DNA from 3 places in the Devosia sp. LjRoot16 genome. Region 1 is predicted to be linked to each of the others. Evidence: predicted binding sites of a transcription regulator. Region 1 holds the regulator's gene; each other region holds the start of a gene.
The links. Region 1 encodes LexA, which represses DNA repair genes until DNA is damaged. Its sites were predicted from a motif close to TGTTCNNNNTGTGTTCNG; they were not measured.

Region 1 (7,984 bases):
CATCGCGGCGCTGATCGTCATCGCCACTGATCCCGCCAGCGTGTTCCGGCCGAGCTTCCAGCTGTCGTTCGCGGCAGTCGTGGCACTGATCGGCGCGTGGGAGCTGATGCGGCCGCCGGAGGGACGAGAGAAATCCCTACTGGCGCGCACCGGCGGATATCTGTGGGGCATCGTGCTGACCAGCCTGATCGCCGGGGCTGCGACGCTGCTGTTCTCCGTCTACCACTTCCAGCAGACCTCGCCGCTCGGCGTGCTGGGCAACCTGTTCACGCTGCCGCTGGTCGGCTTCGTGATGATGCCCTTCGCGGTGTTGGCAACGCTTGCCATGCCGTTCGGTTGGGAGGCTCCTTTCCTTGCCGTGATGGGGTGGTCGATCGACCGGATGCTCGATCTTGGCGGGCTGGTGGCCAGCTGGAGTTCGGGCCTCGATGCCAGTCCATTGCTGGCGCCCGTTGCCCTGCTGATGGGGCTCGCAACGCTTGCCTGGTTCACGTTCCTCTCGACCTGGCACCGGCTGATCGCGCCCGTGCTGCTGGTGCCGGCTGTTCTGCTGTTCGCCGTTGATCGTCCGCCTGATGTCCTTATCGCCGACACCACGCAGGCGGTGGCTTTGCGGGGCGACGCGGGCCTGCAGCTTGTGGCGGGTAAAGCCGACAGCTTTGCCGTCGGAGTGTGGCGCGAGACCTATGGCGAGGTCATTGAACCCGGCGCGCTGCTCAGCTGCGACAGTATCGGCTGCTTTGGCGCCAGCAGCCGGGGCTTCACCGTGACGATCGTGCGGGACCCGGCCGGCTTCTACGAGGATTGCGGCATGGCCGATCTGCTGATCGCCCGCCGGGCCGTCCCAGCCAACTGCGCGGCCGATACGGTGATCGACGCAGCTGCGCTGGCCCGCGGCGGGGTGCAGTGGCTGCGCTGGGATGAAGCGCGGGGCGGTTTCGAAATCCGCCCCGCTATTCCGCAACTCAGCCGGCCGTGGCGAGCAACGCTACCGTGACCCCGGCCGCTTCGATCTGGGCGCCGCCCAGCACATAGCCCTTCTCGTCGGGCGCCGCAGTCAGGTTTGCCACAGTGTCGCCGTAGTTAAAGTAAACGCGCCATTTACCTCTGGTGCGGCAGCGCACGCCGGCGGGGAGGTTGAGCGTCGGAACATCCGCTTCGGTGAGCAGGTGATCGACGATCCGCTGCATCAGGGCGCGATCACCGCTGGCTGCCAGGTAATTGAGCTTTCCCTGTGCCACCAGCACCGGGAAATCCTCTTCGTCCTCGATGACGATCTCAGCCCGGGTGTCGAGCCGCTCCCGCCAATGGCCGACGGCGCCGCCACCCTTGACCGAAACAGTCCGGCGCGGATCGGTGCTGTCGACGCGCGCCACCTTTGCGTCGAGGAGGTTCTGCGGCAGGTCCGGACCAAGGCCGGTGGGGATAGAGAAGTTCTCGGTCTTCGAGCCGGAGCGCGGGCCGATCAGCAGGTGGCCGTCAAAATTCTCGATGGCGGTGCGGAGCTGGTCGTTCCAGGCGAACAGCGCCGGGATCACCACCAGGTCATAACCAGAGAAATCGGTGGTCGAAGGCGGCAGGATATCGACGTCGACGCCACGCTTGCGCAGCGGCACATAGACGTTGCGGACATGCTGGTGGTGCGAGAACCCCTTGGCCTGCGGCTGGATCCGCCATGCCCATTCGCTCTGGTAATCGTAGACGATGGCGACGCGACCCTTGTTGGCCACCCCATCGATGCCGAGCCGCTTGAGTTCCTCTGCGACTTGCTTGGCCTCGTGGTAGGCCGGGGCCGGCTGGCTATCGGGACGCAAGAGGCCGGCATGCATCTGCTCCTGCGCGAATGGCGCCTGCCGCCAGCGGAAGTACGACACCACCTCAGCGCCGTGCGCGAAGGCTTCCCAGGCCCACAGGCGAGCCATGCCGGGCAGGGGATCGGGGTTGTACTCGGCCCAGTTCACCGGACCGGGTTGCTGCTCCATGATCCACCAGCGGCCATGGCCGACGGCACGGTAGATGTCGTGCTGCAGGCCCTGCGCGTCCGGCTCGCCCTGGCGGAAATACGCGGCTTTCACCTCGTCGGATTCATTGGAAACCGCGAGATGGCCGATCGGGTAGGAGTCCCAGCTCGCCACATCGAGCGTCTCGGCCACTTCGTAGTGATCGAACTCGGTGAAGCGGCCCATGAAGTTGTGGATCACCGGCAGATCGGGACGTGCGGCTTTCATCAGGTCGTACTGCGTCTTGTTGAACGCAGCGACCTGCGCGGAGGAGTAGCGGCGGAAATCGAGACAGGCTGCCGGCGCGGCCTCGGTCACCGTCAGGTTCGGCGGGTCGATTTGCTCGAAGTTGTTGTACTCCATCGACCAGAACACGTTGCCCCAGGCGGCGTTCAGCGCATCGATGGACTTGTACTTGTCTTTCAGCCAGAGCCGGAAACCAAGCGCGGCGGCTTTGGAGTAGGAGTGCACGGTGTCGTGGCAGCCATACTCGTTGTCGGTCTGCCAGCCGGCGAGCGCCTGGTGCTGGCCGACCTGGTCGATCAGCAGCCGGGTAATGCGGGCGCACTCACGCCGATAGCCCAGATGCGAGAAGTCGTAGTGTCGCCGCGAACCAAAGCCGCGCGGCCGGCCATCACGGTCGACCGCCAGCATGTCGGGCATCTTGTCGAGCAGCCAGCGCGGCGGCGTGGCCGTGGGCGTGCCGACGATGACCTTCAGGCCATGCTTGCCGAGCACATCCATGGCAGCCACCAGCCAGCCGAAGTCCATCTCGTTCGGCCTGGGCTCGAGCCGCGACCAGGCGAACTCGCCGATGCGGACATACTGGATGCCGATTTCCGCCATGCGGCGCGCGTCATCCTCCCACCATTCGACGGGCCAGTGTTCGGGGTAGTAGCAGACGCCGACAGCGGGAAAAGACACGTGAAACTCAGAGCTTGAGGAAGGGTTCGGCGATACCGGGCACGTCGAGCGCCACGGCGAAGACGCTGCCCGCATGCGGCTCGCGTTCGATCTCTGCGGGCGTCATGTGTTCGCGCGCCGTGGTGATGTAGAGGGTCTTGAGGTCGTTGCCGCCAAAGGCCGGGCAGCTCACCTGGCTGACGCCGGGCACCTCGACCACCTTGTCGAGCTTGCCGTCGGGCGAGATGCGGATGACCTTGCCGCCGCCCCAGCGGGCATTCCACAGACAGCCCTCGGAGTCGACCACCGAGCCATCGGCGCCGCCAGGGCCGTCCATGGTGAAGAAGTCTTCCCACGGCCCGACCGGCAGGCCGGTCTCCGGGTCGGTGGCGCATTTGACGATCATCTTGCCGGCGTCCGTGAAGTAGGCGGTGCGGCCGTCGGGCGAAAAGCAGATCGAGTTGGGGATGCGGATGTTCTCGATCACCTTGGTGGTCTGCCCGGCCCGGTACTGGTAGACGCCGCCGACTCCCGCTTCGGCTTTGCGGCCCATGGTGCCGATCCAGAAACCACCGGTGCGGTCGACGCGGCTGTCATTGGTGCGGTTGGTCGGAACATCGCCGTCGATCTCGGCGATCACCGAGGTCGTGTCGGTCAAGAAGTCGTAGCGGAGCAGGGCGCCCGACTGGGCGATTGCAAGGCTCTGCTTGTCGATCACCGCGCCGGCGCTGACGGTGTCCTTGAAGGTGATGCGGTCGACGATGTGGCCATCGGTTCCGGCGCTCAGCATGGTCTGGTTGAGGATATCGAACCAGAACAGGCGCTCGAGCAGCGGGTGCCAGAACGGGCCTTCGCCCAGCTCGCAGCGGCTATCGACAAAGAGCTCGGCCTTGGTGTTCATCGCGGTTTTCCCTGGTCATAGGCAGCGACGGCCGCGGTGGCGCGCAATGCCACATCCGCGGCGGACATGCCGGGCTTGAAAATGTAGGTGCCGAGACCGAAGCCGGCGCAGCCGGCGGCGAAGTACTCGGTGAAATTATCGGGATTGGCGCCCCCGACGGCGTAAAGCGGAATGTCGGGTGGCAGTACGGCCTTCATCGCCTTGATGCCCTTGGGGCCCAGCACTTCGGCCGGAAAGAACTTGAGGCCCGTGGCGCCCGAGCGGATGGCGTTGAAGGCGTCGGTGGGCGAGAAGACGCCCGGATACGAGGTCATGCCACGCTCGATGGTGGCGCCGATCACCGCCGGGTTGGTATCTGGCGAGACGACGAACTGCCCCCCGGCATCAGCAACGGCATCGACGTCGGCGCGGCTCAGCACGGTGCCGGCGCCGATCAGCGCCCGGCCCTCGAACACCTTGGCGGCATCCTCGATGGAGCGCAGCGCCTCCGGCGAGTTCAGCGGCACCTCGATCATGGTGATGCCGGCGAGCACCAGGGCGTCGCAGACTTCGAGGGTTTCATGAGGGGTGATGCCGCGAAGGATCGCGATGATGTGTCGGTGGGTCATGGTCTATGCCTGTCTTGCAGCCTTGAGGCCGGCGAGGGTGGCGTCGGTTGCATCGATAATGCGGGTGCTGGCGCCCAGCCGGGCGAAGGCCATCTGGTAGAGCCCGCAAAGGCCGACGCTGCCGACCAAGGGGATCTCGGCTTCGCCGATCCAATCGCGCTGGCCGCCGATTTCAGCGCCGATGAGCAGACCCGAGAGGAACCCGGCGCACCATGGTGCGCTGCGTCCTGAGAGGAGCGAGCCGGCGCGAACCTTGAACAGCGTCGCAGTCAGCCGTTCGGGACGTTCCAGCCCCTGATCGAGGCCGGCTTCGAAGCCGCGCTCCCGATCTTCGCCTTCGAGTTCGCCACCCAGCGAGTGACGCAGTACCGAGTGGGTGCGCAGCAGTTCGAAAATCTCGCCGGTCATGGCGCTCGAGAAGCGCTCGAGCCTGGTGCCAGAAAGCAGCGCCCATTTGCTGTGGGTGCCGGGCATCACCGCCAGACCGGAGAAGCCCGGGAGCAACGATGACAGGCCCAGCAACTGGGTTTCCTCGCCGCGCATCACGTCCTCGGCGCCGACATCACGCAGGCAGACGCCGGGAAGAATGCGGGGGTTGAGCGGACCGGGCATGTCGGGCGCCACCGCGCCTTGAACGAGGCGACCAAGCTCGGCCGGCGCGTCGAGATAGGGGGCCTCGATCCAGCCCTGGCGGGCACCGGCCATGCCGCAGATCAGCACGTCTTCGACATCCTCGGCGACACCGCTGAGCAGCGAGGTCAGCACATCGGGGTATTGTTCGCGGCTGAGGCGACCCATGCCATCCGGCGACGAGCGCGCGAAGGCGATCTCGCCGGCGGCGTCGATGCCCCATGCGCGCAGATTGGAAGTGCCCCAATCAACGGCGACCCATTCGACCTCTGCTGCCAAAACCTTCTCCCTGGCGCTGCACGTTTGCTGCGCACCGCCATGCCGCTAAAGCGCGATCGGGAAGGTTGTCCACTCTCCTGGTACGATCGCGACGGCCATTTGCATGGCGGCGCTGCCCGAGGATGCCCGAAGCCTCCCTTGGCGGCGCGGACCGTAACGTCTTTGCCGGCCCGGCCCTAGTGCAAATATCGGCGGGGAGGTTCGGTTTCATAAGAAAAAGGGCCGGCAAGGCTGCCGGCCCAGGGACCCGATTGGCGGTGGGGTCAATACGTCAGTATTTGCGCAGCAGGCCCACCAGCCGGCCCTGCACCTTCACCCGGTCAGGCGGGAAGATGCGGGTCTCGTAGGCCGGGTTGGCCGCTTCGAGCGCAACGGAGTTGCCGCGGCGGCGAAGCCGCTTCAGCGTCGCTTCCTCGTCATCGACTAGGGCGACCACGATCTCGCCAGTCGAAGCGGCGTCCTGCTTCTTGATCAGCACGGTGTCGCCATCGAAGATGCCGGCGTCGATCATCGAGTCGCCGCGGACTTCCAGTGCATAGTGCTCACCAGGCCCCAGCATTTCAGGCGGCACCATGATGGAGTGGCTGTGGGTCTGGATCGCTTCGATCGGCGTGCCTGCCGCGATGCGGCCCATTACCGGGATCGTCACCGCCCGATAGGAGTCGGCATTGACCACCGGTGCCGAGGGGCGGGCCGGAGGCGCCGACACCTTGCCGAGGTTACCCTCGATGACCGAGGGCTCGAAGCGGGCCTTGCGACCACCGAGCGAGGGGTTCATCGAATCCGGCAGCTTGATCACCTCGAGCGCGCGGGCCCGATTGGGCAAACGCCGGATGAAGCCACGCTCTTCCAGCGCGGTGATCAATCGATGGATGCCGGACTTGCTTCTCAGGTCGAGCGCGTCCTTCATCTCGTCGAACGAGGGTGGGATGCCGGACTCTTTCATCCGCTCGTGGATGAACATCAGCAGTTCGTGTTGCTTGCGCGTAAGCATGGGCGGCTCCGTGAGCAGAATCGGAACAAAGACTGAACGTGTTATACGTGTTCCAGTTATGTTCTGCAATCGAGCGGTGAATATTGCGTTACGATTGGGGGCGCAGCGAGCGGAATGAGCAGGTGTCGGGCCTAGGAACGCCGCTGCTCTCACCCATTGGCGAGGCGGCGGAGGAGGGCCGTGGCGGCGAGGAGATCCGAGGTAGCCTTGCCTTCGGTGAAGGCGTGGAGAGTGCCCGCAAGGAGCTCGTAGGCGGCAGTCCGCCGGTCCCTCGACCACAGGCGTGCGAGGCTCATGGCGGCCCTCAGTTCCCAGGCGAGCGCTCCCTGGGTTCGAGCGAGATCGATGGCCTCCTGCAGCAGCCGCGTGCCGGCCTCGATATCGCCGTCAGCGACCCTCGCGAGGGCGAAGGCCCGCAGGATCTCGGGTCGGCACCAGCCGCTGCTGCGTTCGGGGGAGAGCTTCAGCCCGCGCAGCGAGCCGGTGAGCGTCACCCAGGTCTCGGCCTGCAGGAAGCTCGCCGGCTGCAACAGGATGGCGCTTTCGCTGCGACGGCCTTCGCGGACGGCGATGTGGATCATCACCTTGCGGTAGAGATCGGCCCATGAGGTCCAGAGCGGCAGCCCGGCATGCTCGGCCGCGCGCCCCAGTTGCGTGATGCAGCCAACGGCTCGGTCATCCTCGCCGTACCACAGCAGCAAAGGGCAGGCGCCGAGGCCAATCGCTTCGCAGAGGGCCCAGGGACCTTGCTCGGCGGCGAAGTTCAGCGCCTCGAACAGCAGGTGGCGGGATTGGTCGGGCTTGCCCAGCAGCCACAGCCGGCGCGCCTCCACGACGCGCAGGGCCCCCCTCGGCGGGGAGGTCAGAATGGCGAGCGGCGCCGGCAATTGCCAGTCGGGTCCACCGATCATGGCGTTGGCGAGGCGGGCCGAGGCGGCATGGTCGCCGGCATAGTGGAGCGCCTCCGCCTGCAACCGGTCCGCGGTTTGCGCCAGATCGCGACGTCCGGCAGCGCGGGCATAGGCAAGAGCCGCCTGCGACAGCCCGGCGGCGTGCCGGAGGTGACCGGTGCGCAGCGCCAGGGCCGAGCGGACCAGCAGAAGTTCTGCATCGGCCCATGCGGCGGCCATGGTGCGGCCAAGGCGGGCCGCCTCGAGCAAGTGCCGGCCTTCGATGCGCAGCGGACCGGCGCGATCTTCCGTCAGCGTCGCCAGTTGCAGATGCAGCCGGAACCGCAGGTTGGCTGGCAGAAGCGCTCCGGCCCGTAGAGCTGTCACGGCGCGGCTCCGCATCTCATCATAGTGGCCACCCCGCAGCAGCAGGGGGCTCGCATGGGCCGCGAGGAGGGCGCCAGCGTCTAGGTCGCCATGCGGCGAAAGGCACCGGTCGAGTGCCTCGCGGACCTCCTCGACCAGGTCGCCATGCCGTTCCAGCCACTCGGCCCGTGACAGCTTCTGCCAGGCCTCGAGGGCATTGATGACATGCGACAGGGCGAGGTCGGCATGACGCCGTGCCGTCCGAGGCAAATCCTCCGACGCGGCGAGCCGTTCGGCGGCGTAGGCGCGCAAGGGGCGGGAGAGACGGTATCGCACTGCATGTCCACCCCGAGCGGTGAGCACCTGCGACTTTGCCACGAGGCCTCCCAGCGCGGCGATGAGGCGGCGATCAT
Region 2 (7,984 bases), on a different contig from region 1:
CGTCCACCTTGCCACCCTGCACGAACTCGGGCTTCACCACATGGATGTTGGAGCCGCCGAACACCACGGCGCGCTTGCCGTCGGGACCGGTGGGGATCAGGCCGTAGCGCATGTTGGCGACCACTTCGTCGGCAACTGCCTTGTCGGTGCCGGTCGCCTTGGACGCGAGATCGTTCATCTTGGCGTATTCGGCCGGGTGGGCAATCATCATGCCGAGCTTGCCGGCGATGAACGGCGCCTGGTTTTCACCCTGCGTGTTGGTCAGCGCCGAAGTCGGGACCGACTTGTCGACGGCGTACATCTGGTAGGCAGCCTGCAGCGCCTGCTTGGAGCCGGCGTTGTTGATCCAGACGTCCTTGTAGCCCGGCTCGGCCGAGGCCTCGTCGAGGGCACCGCCACCATAGGCCCAGAGCTGCGGCATGAAGCGGAACGGGGTATTGCCGGCGTTCTGCTTGGCGACGAGGCCGTAGCCCGGGATGCCCAGCTTCTCGTTGATCTGCTTGGAATAGGCGACGACATCGTCCCAGGTGGCCGGCGGGCTTTCCGGGTCGAGCCCGGCATCCTTGAACACCTTGGCGTTCCAGATCATCGCCATGGTTTCGTTGTTGGTCGGCAGGCCGTAGCTGACACCCTCGTAAGTCACCGACTTCAGCGCGCCGGGCCAGAAGTCCGCGGCGGTGTAGCCGACATCTTCCGGCTTCAGCGGCTGCAGGTAGCCTTTGGCGGCGAACTCGACGCCACCCAGGATCTGCAGGCGGATAACGGCCGGAGCCGAGTTGCCGAGCAGCGAGGTGCGGAACTTGTCGAGCAGTTCGTTATAGGTGATCGACTGGACTTCGGTGGTGATGTTCGGATAGGCGGCCTTGAAGGCCTCCCAGAACGCCTTGTCCTGGTCATGCGCGATCTGCGGGTCGGCTTCGAACGGGCCGGTGTACCAGTAGCTGACGGAACCGGTGTAATCGTTCGGCACAACCGCGCCGCAATCCTTGGCAGCGTCGAACTGCTTGGTGCCGGCGATCGACTTGACGTATTCCGGCGACCATTTGCTCAGGTCCACGCTCTGGGCGTAGGACGCGGTCGTCGCCGTCGTCAGCATGGTGGCAGCGCTCAGCACCGCCATCGAAAGGCCAAGCAGACGCCGGCCGGTGTTCATATGCATTGAGAAATCCTCCTCCTCAAATCAGGGCGTTGCCCGGCCCATAGCCGCAGCAAAGCCCTTTACAGCGTGCGCTGTTCTCGCCTCGGGAACCGGGCTTGGCGCCGGCTTTTCCCAACTAGTATGGCAGATTTCCAGCAAAACTGGTGTATGTCAACATCACCAAAGTCGTACATTATTTTGCGCGCTTTGCGTGCGAACGGGGCTTGGCTTGCCCAAAAAAGCTGCATAAACAGAACCAATGAGCGAGGTGACCGTCAAGTCGGACCAGCCCGAGGAGACCCTCGAGCAGCAGGCCTCCGTCTACGAGATGATCCGCGAGGACATCGTTTCGGGACGGTTGGGGCCCAATGAGCGACTGAAGGTCGCGGACCTTGCCGAGCACTACCAGACCTCGACCAATCCGGTGCGTGAAGCGCTGCAGCAGTTGCGTGGCGAAGGCTTCGTCCTGATCGAGCCCAACCGCGGGGCGCGGGTGCGGCCGATCGATGCCGATTTCGTGCGCGACATCATCGAGATCGAGATGCTGATCGAGCCCGCGCTGACTCGCTGGTTCGTGTCGATCGTCTCAGACGCCGACATCCTCGAGCTGGAGCGCATCCAGGCCGAAATCGAAGCGCTGAACTTTGCCGATCCGATGCTGCATGGCCGGCTCGACACCCGCTTTCACCAGTTCATCTATGACCGCCATTACAACCGCCACGCCGCCGAACTGTGGTGGAAGCATCGCGAGATCCTGCGCGCCATCAGCCGGCGCTTTCCGACCTCGCTGAGCCGTCGCCAATCGGTGCTGCGCGAGCATCGCGACCTGATCGACCGCATCCGGGCGCAGGACGCCGATGGCGCCGCCGCGGTTGTCGCCCGCCACGTCGAGGGCTCGGGGCGCCACATCATCGAGCAGATGGGCGTCGCCCAGAGGAGCCTGCGCCGATAGGGCGTGTATTTGATTTGTCGCGCTTTCGAACCGGAAAAGTCTCACAACTTTTCCTGAAAGCGCTCCGAGGGGCCAGCGGAAGGTCCGTCCCGCCGGCCGAAAGTTATTTGAGGGGCCGCCTCCCCGGCGGCCAGATTGGGAGACGCCTGCCGCCCGGCAGGCACGAGGAGTTATCATGAAGATCACCGACCTGCGCGTTGCCGTTATCGGCAAGCATCCGATCGTCCGCATCGTCACCGACGAGGGCATCTACGGCATCGGCGAGGTGGAATACACCAAGACCTACCTGAAGCCGTTCATCCTGCATTTCCGCGACGCGCTGATCGGCGAGGACCCGACCGACGTCGAGCGCTGCATGATGAAAATCCGCCAGCGCGGCAGCTTCAAGCCCTATGGCGCGGCGGTGTCGGTGATCGAGCACGCGTTGTGGGACATTGCCGGCAAGGCAGCGGGTGTCCCTGCCTACAAGCTCTTGGGCGGCAAGGTGCGCGACAAGGTGCGGGTCTATAACGGTTCGGTGCGCCGCAAGCGCTCGGCCGACCGGCCCGAGGATTTCGCCGCCGACGTCAAGTGGATGGCCGAGCAGCCGCAGAACTTCTTCATGGTCAAGCAGGGGCTGAGCTTCCATTCCAGCCAGAAGGACAGCTACCCCGATTTCCACTATGGCCCGATCGGCAAAAAGGCCGGCTACCATGGCGCCATGGACCAGGGGCAGATCTCCGAGCACGGCTTCAACTACCTGCTCGACTGCGTCATCGCGATGAAGGAAGCGCTGGGCGACAAAGTGAGCCTGGCGCTCGACTGCGGCCCCGGCTGGTTCCTCAACGACGCCATCAAGTTCGCCAATGCCGTCGAAAAATACAACATCATGTGGCTCGAGGACATGCTCACCGGCGACTACGTGCCGTGGGTCAACCCGCAGGCCTATCGTGAGCTCACCAACTCCACCACCACGCCGATCCATACCGGCGAGCAGATCTACCTGCGCCACAACTTCAAGGAACTGATCGAGACCCAGGCGGTGCGCGTCGTCGGTCCGGATCCGGCCGATATCGGCGGCATTGCCGAGCTCAAGTGGGTGGCCGAGCACGCCTATATGCACTCGATCATGATGGCGCCGCACGGCACGGCGAATGGCCTGCTCGGTCTCGGCGCGCTGATCAATGTCTGCGCCACGCTGCCGGCCAACTATATCGCCTTCGAGTATCCGTCGGCCTCCGACGAGTTCTGGAACGAGATCGTCACGGGCCTGCCCTCCGGACCGATCGTCGTCGACAGCCATGTCGACCTCTTGCCGGGGCCCGGCCTCGGCCTCGACATCGATGCCAAGGCGGCCAAGCGCTACCTCAAGGAAGAGGACGCCGGCTTCTTCGACTGATCGTCGGCGGTATTGAGTCCGGGCCGGGCGGATGGTCTCCGCCCGGCCCGTTCATTTTCTGCTGTTTGAGTGCGGCTTTCCCCAGTGACCGGTGTCATCCGGCGCAGGCCGCGAGCAGGCACCCCAGCTCACGGCTCCAGCGGATGCCGCATCCAGACGTTGGGTTCCTCATACAGCCCGGTTCCGGCAGAGCAGTCGACGACGAGTGGCGCCAGGCCACCCGGCAGGTGGAAGCGGCCCGAGACCGGAAAGCGGAGACCGGTCCAGTCCGTCCATTGTGACAGCGGTGCCGCCACGGTCATCGAGCGGGGCGCGACCTTGACGATGCGGGCCCCCAGTTGCCAGTGCTTGCGCACCCAGGGATCGAACGGAGCGCCGCTGTCGGTCGTCCAGCCCAGATAGTCGGCGAACGAGGTCAGCGGGTAGCTCGGCTTCCGTGTCGGACGGACCGGCGCCACCAGCGCCTGCAAGCCGTCCTTTGTGGCGCGGGCCTTCATGTTGCGCAGCAGACGCTCGGCCAAGTCGGAGCCGCGAAGCTCGGGCGCCACGACGATCGACAGCGCCGAGAGCGTGTTGACGGGCCGGCCGGCGACAAAGGCCTCCACGCCGGCGCTGAGCACCGCATCCCAGCCGTCATCGGACAGGGACGCATCGTCCTCGGGCTGCGCCCAGGCGAAGGGAATGCTGTTGGAGCTGGCCACGACCTGTTCAGCTCCGCGGGGCCCGGTGCGCAACACGACGAACTGGAAGCGGGACAGGCCGGCAGCAAAGAGGTGATCCCAGTAGTCGATGATCGCCCGGTCGCCGTCGATGAAGGCCGGCCAGACCGGCGCTGCAAGCTCGGCGAATGCCGGGATCAGGTCCGGCCGCTGGTCGGCCGAAACGAGGGTGAACTGATCATCGGTAGACATGCTGATCTCTCGGGCGTCCGCTGGTCAGACCCGATCGCTATACCCGCATCTTGGCCCGGGCATAAGCGCTGGGCAGGTCATCGAACACGGTGCGCCCGCCATATTCGGGAGCCCGGCGACGCTCCTCGGCGATGAACTCGCTAAAGCTCGGGCCGGTGGCGCCGGCCTCGAGCTGGCGCGATTGCCGGTCGAGCCGCTTGATCGCGTCGAGCTCCTCGTCACGGCCGAGCCTCGCCTTGCCGACCGCCGACTTCAGCACCCGGATGGTCTCGTCATAGACTTTCAGCGGCACCGGGAACGGATGGCTGTCCTTGCCGCCATGCGCCATGGCGAAACGGGCCGGGTCGGCGAAGCGGTGTGGTGCGCCGTGCACCACCTCGGCCACCTGGGCCAGCGCCCGCACGGTGCGCGCGCCAACGCCCGGCACCAGCAGCAACTCGGTGAAATCGGTGGGCGCCCGATCGGCCGCCGCGGCGAGGCTGCCGTGCAGCCGGCGCAGCATCACGTCCTTGGGGCGGATATCGTGGTGCTCCGGCATTACCAGATGCGGCAGCAGCGGCTGGTCGTCTTCCACCGGCGCCGGTTCGGCGATCCCTTCGATCCGACCGACCTCGCGTACGATGGCGTCCGGTCCCATGCCGCCGAGGATATTGACCTGCGAGCTGCGCGACCGAGCCGCCCGAACATCGGTCAGGTTGACGATCGTCCCCTGCCCCGCGCCTTCGATCGCCGCATGCGGCTGCTCGACAAAGCTCCTGAGGCCCTCTGAGCGCCAGTGATAGCGTCGCGCCGTCTTGGCGTCGCCCTTCATGCCCTGCTGCACCACCACCCAATGGCCGTCATCGGCGACGATGAAACCGTGGAGGTAGAGTTCGAACCCGTCCTGCACCGCGGCGCTGTCGACCTTGGCGACCAGCCGGCTGGCCTTGGCCAGAGCGGCGCCATCGAAGCCGACGCGGTTGCCGATCGCCACCAGTTCGTCCGGGGTTTTGCGCGAGTGCCGGCCGCGTCCGCCGCAGACATGCAGACCCAGTTCGCGCTCCAGCGGCCGGAGGCCGCCCTTCAGCGCGCCGATGACGCTGGTGGTGATGCCGGAGGAGTGCCAATCCATCCCCATCACCGCGCCGAACGACTGGAACCAGAACGGATGGGCCAGCCGGCTCAGCAGCTCGTCGCGGCCATACTCCATGACGATGGCCTGGCAGATCACCGCGCCGAGCCGCGCCATGCGCTCGCTCAGCCATTTCGGCACTCGCCCGCCATGCAAGGGCAGATCGGCGCTCCCGCCTCGATTGGCCATGGGGTGTTTTCCTTGTTCGCCCGCGATTGTAGCATGGGAACAAAAGAGAAACAAACTGACTGCGAGCCGGAGCTATGCTCAGCCTCCCCTCCCCACCGGATGTCATCCCGGCGAAAGCTGGACCCATCCTTCCGCTGGCGCAGGCTGTGAGTTGGGTCCCAGCTTTCGCTGGGATGACATCGCGTAGGTGGAACGTACTGGGGGCAGCCCGCACCGGCCCTGGGGCCGCGTCTCAGAACCTCCCCGACAGCGTGAGCTTCACCGCCTGGGCCGATTGCGCGCTGCCGAACTGGCCCTGGTAGCCGAGATCGAGGCTCACGCCCGGCGCCAGCTCAGTGCCGAGACCGGCTTCGAGCAGCAATGCGGTGTCATCCGGCTTGACCCCGCTCACCGTGAATGGCGTGCCGCCGGCAAAACCGTGCGTGGCGGTCGGCTGGTCGCCGGTGGTTCGCTGCAGCGCGATGCTGCCGCGAGCGGCGACCACTAGGCCATCACCGAGCACGAAGCGGCGCGCCGCCTTGAGACCGGCGGTCAGCACTGCCGCCCCGATGTCTTCTGAAGCGCCGCTCAGGGCCGCGTTGCCGCCGCTCTCGCCGTAACGCCCGCCCGACTGGCCGATCAGCGCGGCGCGGACAAACGGCGTCAGCGTCACCTCACCGAGTTCGAACGCATAGCCGAGTTCGCCGAACAGTTGCGCCGTCGTCGTAGCGTAGTCCGTCGTGACCGTCTCGCTGAAGCCGGTGAAGCTCGGGGTGCGGGTCACCGACACCTGGTTCGAAGCCAAACCGGCGCCGAATGCCAGCCGTATTTCGCCCAGCGCCGCGCCGCCATAGAGGCCAAGCTGGTAGGTGGTCGCTTCGGCCCGCGAGTCCCGCTCGGGCAGGTCGACCGCGACCCCACCGATCCCCGCCAATACGCCGAGGAACACCTCACGGCTCACCAAGCCGTCAGCGCCGAGCAGCAAGCCGCCGGCACCGAAGTCGAAGCCGGCGGCGTTGCCGTCGCCATCCACCGTGCCGGCGCCGCCGTAGCCGCGGGCCCAGACGTTGCGCGCGCCGACCTGGCTTTCGGCAAGCGCGGCGAATGCGGCATCGACCCGGTCCAGGCCTACCTCACGCGGGTGTCGGCTGGCATCGGCCAGGGCCCGCAACAGTGAGGCATGCACCTCGCCCGAGAGATCGTCGAAGGCCTCGAGCGCATCGGCGGTGTTCAGCGGCACCACGACATCGAACAGCGGGCTCGATGGCAGCGCCTGTAGCGCGGTGGCGGTGGCGAGTTGGTTTGGCGTCTCGGCGATCGCAGGGAGGTTGGCGATCGCCGAAACGCGCAGCCACACCTCGCCGGGTGTGTCGTAGTCGAGCACGAACTGCAGGAACGCCGAGTCGTCGACGAGGCCGGTGAACGCGCCGTTGACGCTCGAGGCGGTGAGGATCTGATAGGCGCTGCCCAGCGCATAGGAGCCGCTCGCGGCCGTGACGCTGACCGTGCCGCCGGCCAGCATGGCGACGCCCGAGACGGCGAGATGCCCGGCGGCCGCCGCGGGCGTAACGCCGACCCTGAAGGTGCCGCCCGCCTCGTTGGCATAGCTGCCGCTGACGTTCAGCGTGCCGGCCGAGACGTCGACGGTGCCGGCATTGTTCACCGCGCCCGCCAGCGTGCCGGTGCCCCTGACCGTGCCGAGCGCCCGGATCTCGATCGTCGGACTGGTGAGCGTGCCCAGAATGCTCAGCACGCCGGCCTGCACCTCGGCACTGGTCGAAAAGCTGCCGGCGTCGTTCAGCGTCCAGGCGCTGCCCTGCATGGACAGGGTATCGAAGTTGAGGAACTTCGCGACGCTTTCGCTGCCGGTTCCGAGAAGGATCAGGTTGTCAGTGCCGGTGCCGCCCTTTGCCAGCCCGTTGAGCACCGAGCCGGTATCGAGCTTCAGGGTGCGGGTGCTGCTGCCGTTGAAGTTGATGGCATTGACGGCGCCGGTGATGGTGCCCGAGTTGGTCACCGTGCCGGCGGCGTTGAGGTAGAGCCCGTCGCCCGCTGCCGACCTGATGGTGCCGGAGTTGAGGAAAGTGCCGCCGCCGGTCGCCTCCACCGCCTTAGAACTGGCGCTGCTGCCGGTCGATTCGATGGTGCCGGCGTTGCTGAAGGTCAGCACCCCAGTGGCGCTGGCATAGACGCCATTATAGCCGCCCTTGATCACCGCGCCGGCGGTGTTGGTGATGATGCTCGGCCCACCCTGCACGAACACGCCGGTGGAGAAGCCGGTCAGCCGCGTGTTGATGATCGAGCCCGAGTTGATCACCGTGCGCTC
Region 3 (7,984 bases), on a different contig from region 1:
GAGGTTCTTCTCGATCAGCTGCACAGCCTCGGTGAGGGTGAGCTTGTTGACGGCCGAAACCTCGCGGCTCATCCGGTCCATCGCCTGCTCGAACAGCTGGCGTTCCGAGTAGGACTGCTCGGGCTGGTCGTCGGAGCGGAACAGGTCGCGCACCACTTCCGAGATGGCGATCAGGTCGCCGGAATTGATCTTGGCTTCGTATTCCTGGGCGCGGCGCGACCACATGGTGCGCTTGACGCGGGCGCGGCCGGTGACGGTCTCCAGCGCCTTCTTGACCTCATCCTCTTCGGCGAGCTTACGCATGCCGACCGACTTGATCTTGGCGACGGGAACGCGAAGGGTCAGTTTATCCTGCTCGAACGAGATGACGAACAGCTCGAGGGTCAGCCCCGCGACCTCCTGTTCCTCGATCGAGGTGATGAGGCCGACGCCATGCGCCGGATAGACGATGTACTCGCCCGTCTTGAATCCAAGCCGCTGCTGAGGCTTCTTGGTGACCATAGAGGATACTCCTATTAACGCCGCCGCCGGACAGCTCTTCGCGGAGAGGCCGTCCTGTTGTTGCTGGTTCGCCCGTCCGAATAGATAAGCAAAAACCCTTCGCGCACTCTTCCGGTCCGCGCGACCGGATGACTGCAGCCCCATTATTGCTGGTGTCAAAAAAAAGGGTGCCTAGTGGCACGCATTGGATGACGGGCAAGCTCCATTCGTTTGAGGAGCGTAGCACAAAATTTCAGCAAAATCAAAAGTTGCGAATCAAGACCGCCGGGAGCCGGTCAGCTTCCGGGCCCAAGCGGTTCATCGGCATGGCAAACCGGCGGCAAAACCGAGGCTGGTCACTGATCTCGTCGCGTCTTCGAGACGGAAAAGTCTCAGAACTTTTCCAGCCACCCTCGCGGGGCGAAGGTCAATCGCCCTCGCCGGGAGCTTCGGAGAAGTGCTTCTCGAACTTGCCCTCGACCCCGTCCCACTCCTTGGCATCGGCCGGAGCATCGCGCTTCTCGGTGATGTTGGGCCAGGCGGAGGCATATTTGCTGTTGATCTCCAGCCATTTGTCGAGGCCGCCCTCGGTATCGGGCTTGATCGCCTCAGCCGGACATTCGGGTTCGCAGACGCCGCAGTCGATGCACTCGTCGGGGTGAATGACGAGCATGTTCTCGCCTTCATAGAAGCAGTCGACGGGACAAACCTCGACGCAGTCCATGTACTTGCACTTAATGCAGTTGTCCGTGACGATGTAGGTCATTCTTCGCGAGCGTTCCTGCTCAAGTTTCTAGGGCCGCTGGGTCTTTCAGCCGGGCGCACGCAGCAAGCCGTACGCCTCGGGCCGTGCTAGCCCTTTTTCTCCCACGCCGCAAGGGACAGGGCGGTCAGGCTTTCGACGCATCGGCCTTGCTCTCCGACATGGTTATCCGTCCCTGCCACGGGCGCGCGACGCTACGATGCGCATCGGGGCGTGCAGGTTGGCAATTGTGGCGGGGAGAGCGAGGAATCGAGGCCGGCGATCGTAACGGCAAAGTGAACGATGGGGGCCGAACCGTTCAATCCTCGTCGTCGCGTAGTCGATCGGTGTCGCGACGTTCCTTCTTGGTCGGGCGCCCGCTGCCGATGTCGCGTTCAGCGTGGCTCGGTGGAGCTGTCTCGCGGGGCACCGGGGGCGGTGAAAGGTCCTCGTAGAGCAGCGCCGCCTCCGGGGCAGGGCCGCGGCGGGTGCCGGGGTCGAGGATGCGCCAGACCAAGAGGCGGGTGTGCACTGTCATGGTGAGGACATCGCCCGGCCCGACCTTGTGGTCGGACCGGTCAGTGCGTTCGGAATTGACCCGGATGGCGCCGCTCTCGATCAGCTTCTGCGCCAGGGTGCGGGATTTCACCGCGCGCGAGAAGAACAGCCACTTGTCGAGCCGCTGCTTCTCCAAGCGCCACTATTCCGCGGTCTTCATTCGGATTTGGGGTTCCGCAGTGCGGCGAGCGCCGCCCAGGGTGAGTTCGGATCGAGCACAGCCGGTTTCCGATCCTCGCGCGGACGGTGTTCCTTCCACTCCTCACGCGGCTTGTCGAAGCGCTTGCCGCCCGGCTTGCCACCCTTGTTCTCGAACGGCTTGCCGCCGCCATTGCTGTTGCCGGCCCCTTGGCGCTGGCCGTCGCGACGGCCCTCGAAGCGCGGACGGTTGGGCTTGGCGTCGCCGCCCTTGCCATCGCCTTCCGGACGCTCGGGGCGACGGAAATTGCGCTGCGGGCGCTCGGATTTTTCCCCCTCGGCGGTCGCTTCCGCCCCATCGGCACGCGGGCCGCGGTTGCGGGCGCCGCCGTGACGCGGATTGTCGGGCCGGCGGCCAGCCGGGAACCAGACCTCGTCGAACTCGGGCTCAGCGGGTTTGGTGTCTTCGGCAGGGGCGGGGGCACCGAGATCGGCGGTGGCGGTTTCGACGGCGACCACTTCGGTCTCGGTGACAACCTCCGTAGCCGGGGCCACGCCCTCGACCGCATCGGCGGCAGCAGCGTTCACCTCGGCATCGGCGACATCGGCGACTACGGCATCGGTCGTGGTCTCTGTCGTATCGACAGTCTCAGTCGCAACCGCCTCAACGCCCTCAGTGGCTTCAGTGGTCTCGGTCGTCTCCGACGTGGTCGTCTCGCTGGTCGTCGCTGTCTCGACGACCACGGGCGCCGTGACCTTTGGGGTGCGGCGGACGCGATAGCCGAGCGAGTTGAGGATCGAGGCAAAGTCCTCGCCGGCAGTGCCGAGCAGCGAGGTCATCTCGACGGTGACGCGGAAACCATTGCCCTCGGCGGCGCCCGGCGGCAATTCGCCTTGGTGGGTCACCGGGTTCAGCGCGATCAGCGGGCGGATGATATCGGCGAGGCGCTCGAGGATATCGACGCGCACGGCGCGGCGGCCGGCGACCTTGAAGCCCGCCAGCTCATAGAGCTTCACGTTCACTTCGGGATCGATGAGGAACGAGGTGCGGCCCGACAGCACGATCTGCGGCAGCTCGGCGACGCCCGGCTGGCGCACGCCGCCATGCTTCAGTGCATAGAGGATCAGCGCCAGCTCGCGCGGCGCCGGCTTCAGGCTCTGCGGCACGTAGATGTGGAAGGCGCCGAATTTCACGCCGAGCTTGCGGAGCTTGCCGCGCACGTCCTGGTCGAGGCCCTTGACCTCTTCGGCCACGGCGCTGCGCGGCAGGATGCCGAGATTCTCGTAGAGCCGATAGGCGACGCCACGGGCCGCGCCTTCGAGATCGGCCGGCGCTTCGAGCGACAGCACGCTTTCGAGCTGGGTGTTGACCAGGTGGCGGAGCCACAGGTTCAACCGATCCTGCACGCGCTCGAGATCGGGGCCGGTGAGGCTTTCGTCGGCGAGGATGATGAGGCGCGGGGTGAACAGCTGCTCGCCCTCGACCAGGTTGGCGATCACCTGGCCGCGCCAGCGCACGTAGCCGTCGGTGGCGAGCACCAGCTCTTCGTTGGGCGCACCGGCGACGCGCTCGGCGCGTTTGGCGATTTCAGGCGCCACGACCTGAGCTGCGGCTGCCGCCACGCCTTTGGCATCGCCACCTTCCGACCGAGCCAAGGTGAAGCGGAAGCCCTCGATGGAGCCAATCAGGTGGCCTTCGAGGCTCACCTCGCCGCGGTCGTTAATTTCAGGCGATACCATATGCTTGTCTCTCAGGTGGCGCATAAGCACCGAAGTGCGACGATCGACGAAACGTTGAGTGAGACGCTCGTGCAGGGCGTCGCTCAGTCGATCTTCAATGTCCCGGGTCTTTTCGCGCCAATATGCGGGGTCTTCAAGCCAGTTCTTGCGGTTGGCGACAAAGGTCCATGTCCGGATCTGCTTGATCCGATTGGAAAGCGTATCAATGTCGCCTGTGATATTGTCGCAGAACCGCACCTGCTCGGCAATCCAGTCGGCGTCGACATGGCGGTGGCGGGTGAGGTCGAGATAGATGCGGGTAATGATCTCGCCGTGCTGCGCCGGCGAGATATCGCGGTAGTCCGGGATGCCGCAGCACTCCCATAAGAGCCGCACCGCCGCCTCGCTTTTTGCCGCAGCGCCGGCCTCGTTGCGGGCGACGAACTCCAGCGCATGCTGGTCGGTGGCGATGGGAACGCGGGTCAGGCCCCTGAGCGTGGGCGTCTGGTCGAGGCTATGGCGCAGGTCTTCGATCGAGGCGAAATCCAGCTCGGCGTTGCGCCATTGTATCACCCGGATCGGCTCGAAATCGTGGGTCTCGAGGCGCTTGACCAGTTCCTCGTCGAAATCGGGGGCGTGGCCGGTGACGCCGAAGCTGCCGTTGTGCATGTGGCGGCCGGCGCGGCCGGCGATCTGGCCGAACTCGGCCGGGGTCAGCTGCCGGGTCTGGTGGCCGTCGAACTTGTGGTCGTCGGCAAAGGCGACGTGATGCACGTCGAGGTTGAGGCCCATGCCAATGGCATCGGTGGCGACGAGAAAATCGACGTCGCCGTTCTGGTACAGGTCGACCTGGGCGTTGCGGGTGCGGGGGCTGAGCGCCCCCATCACCACGGCGGCGCCGCCGCGTTCGCGCCGGATCAGCTCGGCGATGGCGTAGACCTGGGTGGCCGAGAAGGCGACGATGGCGGAGCGCTTGGGCTGGCGGGAGATCTTTTTCGAACCGGCGTAGAGCAGCTCGGAAAAGCGCGGGCGCTGGATGATCTCGGCATCGGGCAGCAGCGCGCGGATCAGCGGCGTCATGGTGGCGGCGCCGAGCAGCAGGGTTTCACTGATGCCGCGGGCATGCAGCAGCCGGTTGGTGAAGACGTGGCCGCGGTCGAAATCGGTCGCCACCTGGATTTCGTCGATGGCGACGCATTCGACCGGCACGTCGAGCGGCATGGCCTCGACGGTGCAGACCCAGTAGCGCGGTTTGGCCGGAACGATCCGCTCCTCGCCGGTGACCAGCGCCACGTGCTGGGCACCGATCCGGTCGACCACCTTGTGGTAGACCTCGCGGGCGAGGAGCCGCAGCGGCAGGCCGATCATCCCCGAGCGGTGCGCGAGCATCCGTTCGATGGCGAAGAAGGTCTTGCCGGTATTGGTGGGCCCAAGGATCGCCTTGAGCGAGGAGGCGGAAGCGGGAGTCATCGCGCCCTATTTAGGTGATCGAAAGCCAACAAACGAGTGTCTCGTCGCGGAACAAATAAGCGAGGTCGCTGGCGCCGGCATTAACCATTGGTACGAACGAAGAACAAACCGGAAAGGAATCGGTTGCGACTCGGAAATCCGTGTTTGTTCACTACAGCATATGGTGGGTGGCTTGGTCCGCGACCCGCTAGCGCCACGGCTTTCCTGTGGCATCCGGCGCAATCCCCGGAAATCGCGTTCAGGAAGGTTTCGAAGCGGTTAATTGCGGGCGGTTTGGGGCTCGAATCGGCCAAGTGTGAACGAGGCGTAAAGCCTTCACCCGCAAAGATTTTTGTGGTCTTCATGCCTTGGGTGCCTGAACAATGGCTGCTCACGCTGCGACGTTGGCAAAATAGCCGTTGACCGTCCCGGAATGACACGCGGATTTTGGTAACACCTGGTTAACCATGATTTCCGCCGCCCGGCCGGCAGCCCCGCTTGGAGGCATGCCGGCACGAGGGACCACGGGTCTGTTGCCGGTGGTCCGGGGCGCGGAAGTCGGGGGCAGCGGCCCCGGGGTTTTAGCACTCGGCGACGAGTGGAACCCAGTTGGACTGGATGGGCGTGCCGGCGACGACGACACGGTATTCGGCGTCGACTGGATTGTTGATCACGAGGTTCTGCGTGTAGCTGCCCATGACGATGCCGTTGGCACCCTTCACGGTGGTGACAGCGTAAGGACCGCCGACGGCGCCGCCCTTCTTCACCAGCAGAATGTTGATCGTGCCGGGCTTGTTGGTTTCGACCCAGGCGGTGAGCTTGCCATTGCCCGGGCAGATATTGTTGGGCGGCGGGATGATGCCGAGCTGGATGCTGGTCGGCACGAGCTTGCCTGGGCCGGGGGTGGCGATCTTCAGGTCGAGGGCACTGGCGGCGCCAGCGAGCGCGACCGTAGTGGCGAGAGCGGCGATGCCGAGTTTCACGATGGTCATCAATTCCTCCTTGGCGCGAGCCTTGGAGGAGAAAATGCCGTCGCGCGCTTGAACGCGTGCTGAGGCAAGGGTTTAGCTGACGTTCATCGCCAGAGCATTTCACCGTTCGTTGAATCGGTGAATGCTCTGCGTCTTTGATGTGGTCGCGCTTTGGAGGTGGAAAAGTCTGCAACTTTACCTGAAAGCGCTCCGCGGGCGGTACGGCTACTCGGCGAGCTCGGTCAGCACCACCGAGAGGTCACCGGCTTCGGTGGTCACCAGCGCCCGGTAGGGGATGTAGTAGCCGGCTGCCTGGAGCGGGGCGTACCAGACGAGGATACGCTCGTTCCTGGCGAGATAGGTGGTGATCTCGTTGTTGGTATAGTGCCCGGAAATCGGGGTGTAATGCATCGAGCACAGCACCAGTGGCCCCTGGTAGCCGGTGCGCTTGCTCGTCGCGGTATCGTCCTTGACGTATTTGAGGCTCAGATTGAAGCGCTCGACGCCGGTGAAGATCGGCATCTGCCGGTTGCACAGCTGCTGGTCGAGCGCGGCGCCCTTGAGGACGAACGGCGCCAGCATGTCGTTGGCGGTGGTGAGGTGCTTCCGCTCGATTGCCACGCGATCGATATTGTTGACGATCGGTGGAGCCACCTTGAACGTGTCCACGGTGCCGCCGGCATAGGTGACGGCCGCGGTAAAATCCTCGCCGCCGGCGCGGGTCAGGATGTCGAACTTCTGGGCCCTCAGGCCCTTGTCCGTGGAGGTCCCGGTCGAAGTGGCCTTGGCGGTGCCGCTTGCCACCAGCTGCGCCAGCCCGGTGATCTTAGCGTCGAGCACCAGCGAATAGGCCGAGCCGTTATCGGTCAGATTGATGCGGACATTGGCGATGTGGGTACCGCCCATGGTCACCATGTACTCGGCGCGCGCCTTGACCTCGGCCGCGGCGGCGGGCAGGGCCAGCAGCGCCAATCCCAAACTGGCAAGTCGTGCGGCCAATCGCATCGTCTGGCGGAAACCGGCGTTCAACACGGGAACGGACCTCTGGCGGCGTCGCCAAGCGGCGACGCGACGTCACCAGGCAGCGAATCAATATTGCTGCCAAAATGCCGAGCGAGGCTCGGGCTGGCAAGGCATTCGGCGTTCACAAGCTTGACGGGAGGGGCTCAGTTCTCTATGGGAGCGTCCGCAATCAAGAACAGACTCCAGCCCGTTGCGAGGGGATAGTCCCCCGCCGAGGGCCTTTTGACAGGATACTCCAATGGCTCGCCGCTGCGAACTCACCGGTAAGGGCGTGATGACCGGGAACAAGGTGAGCCATGCGCTCAACCGTACCCGTCGCCGCTTCCTCCCCAATCTCCTCAACGTCTCGCTGCTGTCGGACACGCTCGGCCGCACGGTCAAGCTGCGTATCTCGGCGAACGCGCTGCGTACCGTCGAGCACCGCGGTGGCCTCGATGCGTTCCTGCTCAAGGCAGACGACGCCGAGCTGTCGCCCGTCGCGCTGTCGGTGAAGAAGGAAGTCCGCGCCGCTCTCGCGACCGCGTAAGCTTCGCCCTTTCAGTTTTCGCCGCGCGTCCCGAAAGGGACGCGCGGTTTGTTTTGAGGCCGGCTTGCTGTCCGCCACCGGTGTCATCCCCGCGCAGCGGGGATCTCCGTTTTGCGATGGTGCGTGAGGCACCAAGACAGAGGTTCCCGCTTTCGCGGGAATGACATCGAGACTAGAAGACCCATCGGAGCGCAAGCTCCAACCCACCGCCCCGGTCTGATGCCGGTCAGCGGGTTCCATAGAGGTGCAGGATATGCTCGCTCGCTTTGTCGCGGCCATCGCGGCCATGGTCGTGGTCGTCACCGCGTCCAACATTCTCGTGCTCTACCCGGTTGACGCCGCGCTCGGCCCGATCAACCTCAAGGATCTCCTCACCTG

Region 2: the regulator LexA is predicted to act here: its motif matches at 5,715-5,732, upstream of ACSQ23_RS05140 (DUF763 domain-containing protein).
Region 3: the regulator LexA is predicted to act here: its motif matches at 5,196-5,213, upstream of ACSQ23_RS21860 (helicase-related protein).

What each region holds. Positions count from the first base shown of each region.
Region 1 is NZ_CAXUPH020000003.1:51,456-59,439, reverse strand. It holds gene ACSQ23_RS14670 (ComEC/Rec2 family competence protein) at 1-997, shown strand, start outside; gene ACSQ23_RS14665 (beta-galactosidase) at 966-2,924, opposite strand; gene ACSQ23_RS14660 (SMP-30/gluconolactonase/LRE family protein) at 2,932-3,804, opposite strand; gene ACSQ23_RS14655 (2-dehydro-3-deoxy-6-phosphogalactonate aldolase) at 3,801-4,412, opposite strand; gene ACSQ23_RS14650 (2-dehydro-3-deoxygalactonokinase) at 4,416-5,321, opposite strand; gene lexA (transcriptional repressor LexA) at 5,593-6,315, opposite strand; gene ACSQ23_RS14640 (ATP-binding protein) at 6,465-7,984, opposite strand, start outside.
Region 2 is NZ_CAXUPH020000001.1:1,090,553-1,098,536, forward strand. It holds gene ACSQ23_RS05120 (extracellular solute-binding protein) at 1-1,153, opposite strand, end outside; gene ACSQ23_RS05125 (GntR family transcriptional regulator) at 1,398-2,090, shown strand; gene ACSQ23_RS05130 (mandelate racemase/muconate lactonizing enzyme family protein) at 2,266-3,468, shown strand; gene ACSQ23_RS05135 (hypothetical protein) at 3,597-4,379, opposite strand; gene ACSQ23_RS05140 (DUF763 domain-containing protein) at 4,417-5,679, opposite strand; gene ACSQ23_RS05145 (autotransporter outer membrane beta-barrel domain-containing protein) at 5,912-7,984, opposite strand, start outside.
Region 3 is NZ_CAXUPH020000005.1:98,063-106,046, forward strand. It holds gene ACSQ23_RS21845 (CarD family transcriptional regulator) at 1-501, opposite strand, end outside; gene fdxA (ferredoxin FdxA) at 908-1,246, opposite strand; gene ACSQ23_RS21855 (RNA-binding S4 domain-containing protein) at 1,542-1,916, opposite strand; gene ACSQ23_RS21860 (helicase-related protein) at 1,937-5,107, opposite strand; gene ACSQ23_RS21865 (hypothetical protein) at 5,668-6,078, opposite strand; gene ACSQ23_RS21870 (DUF3108 domain-containing protein) at 6,283-7,056, opposite strand; gene rpmB (50S ribosomal protein L28) at 7,319-7,606, shown strand; gene ACSQ23_RS21880 (queuosine precursor transporter) at 7,860-7,984, shown strand, end outside.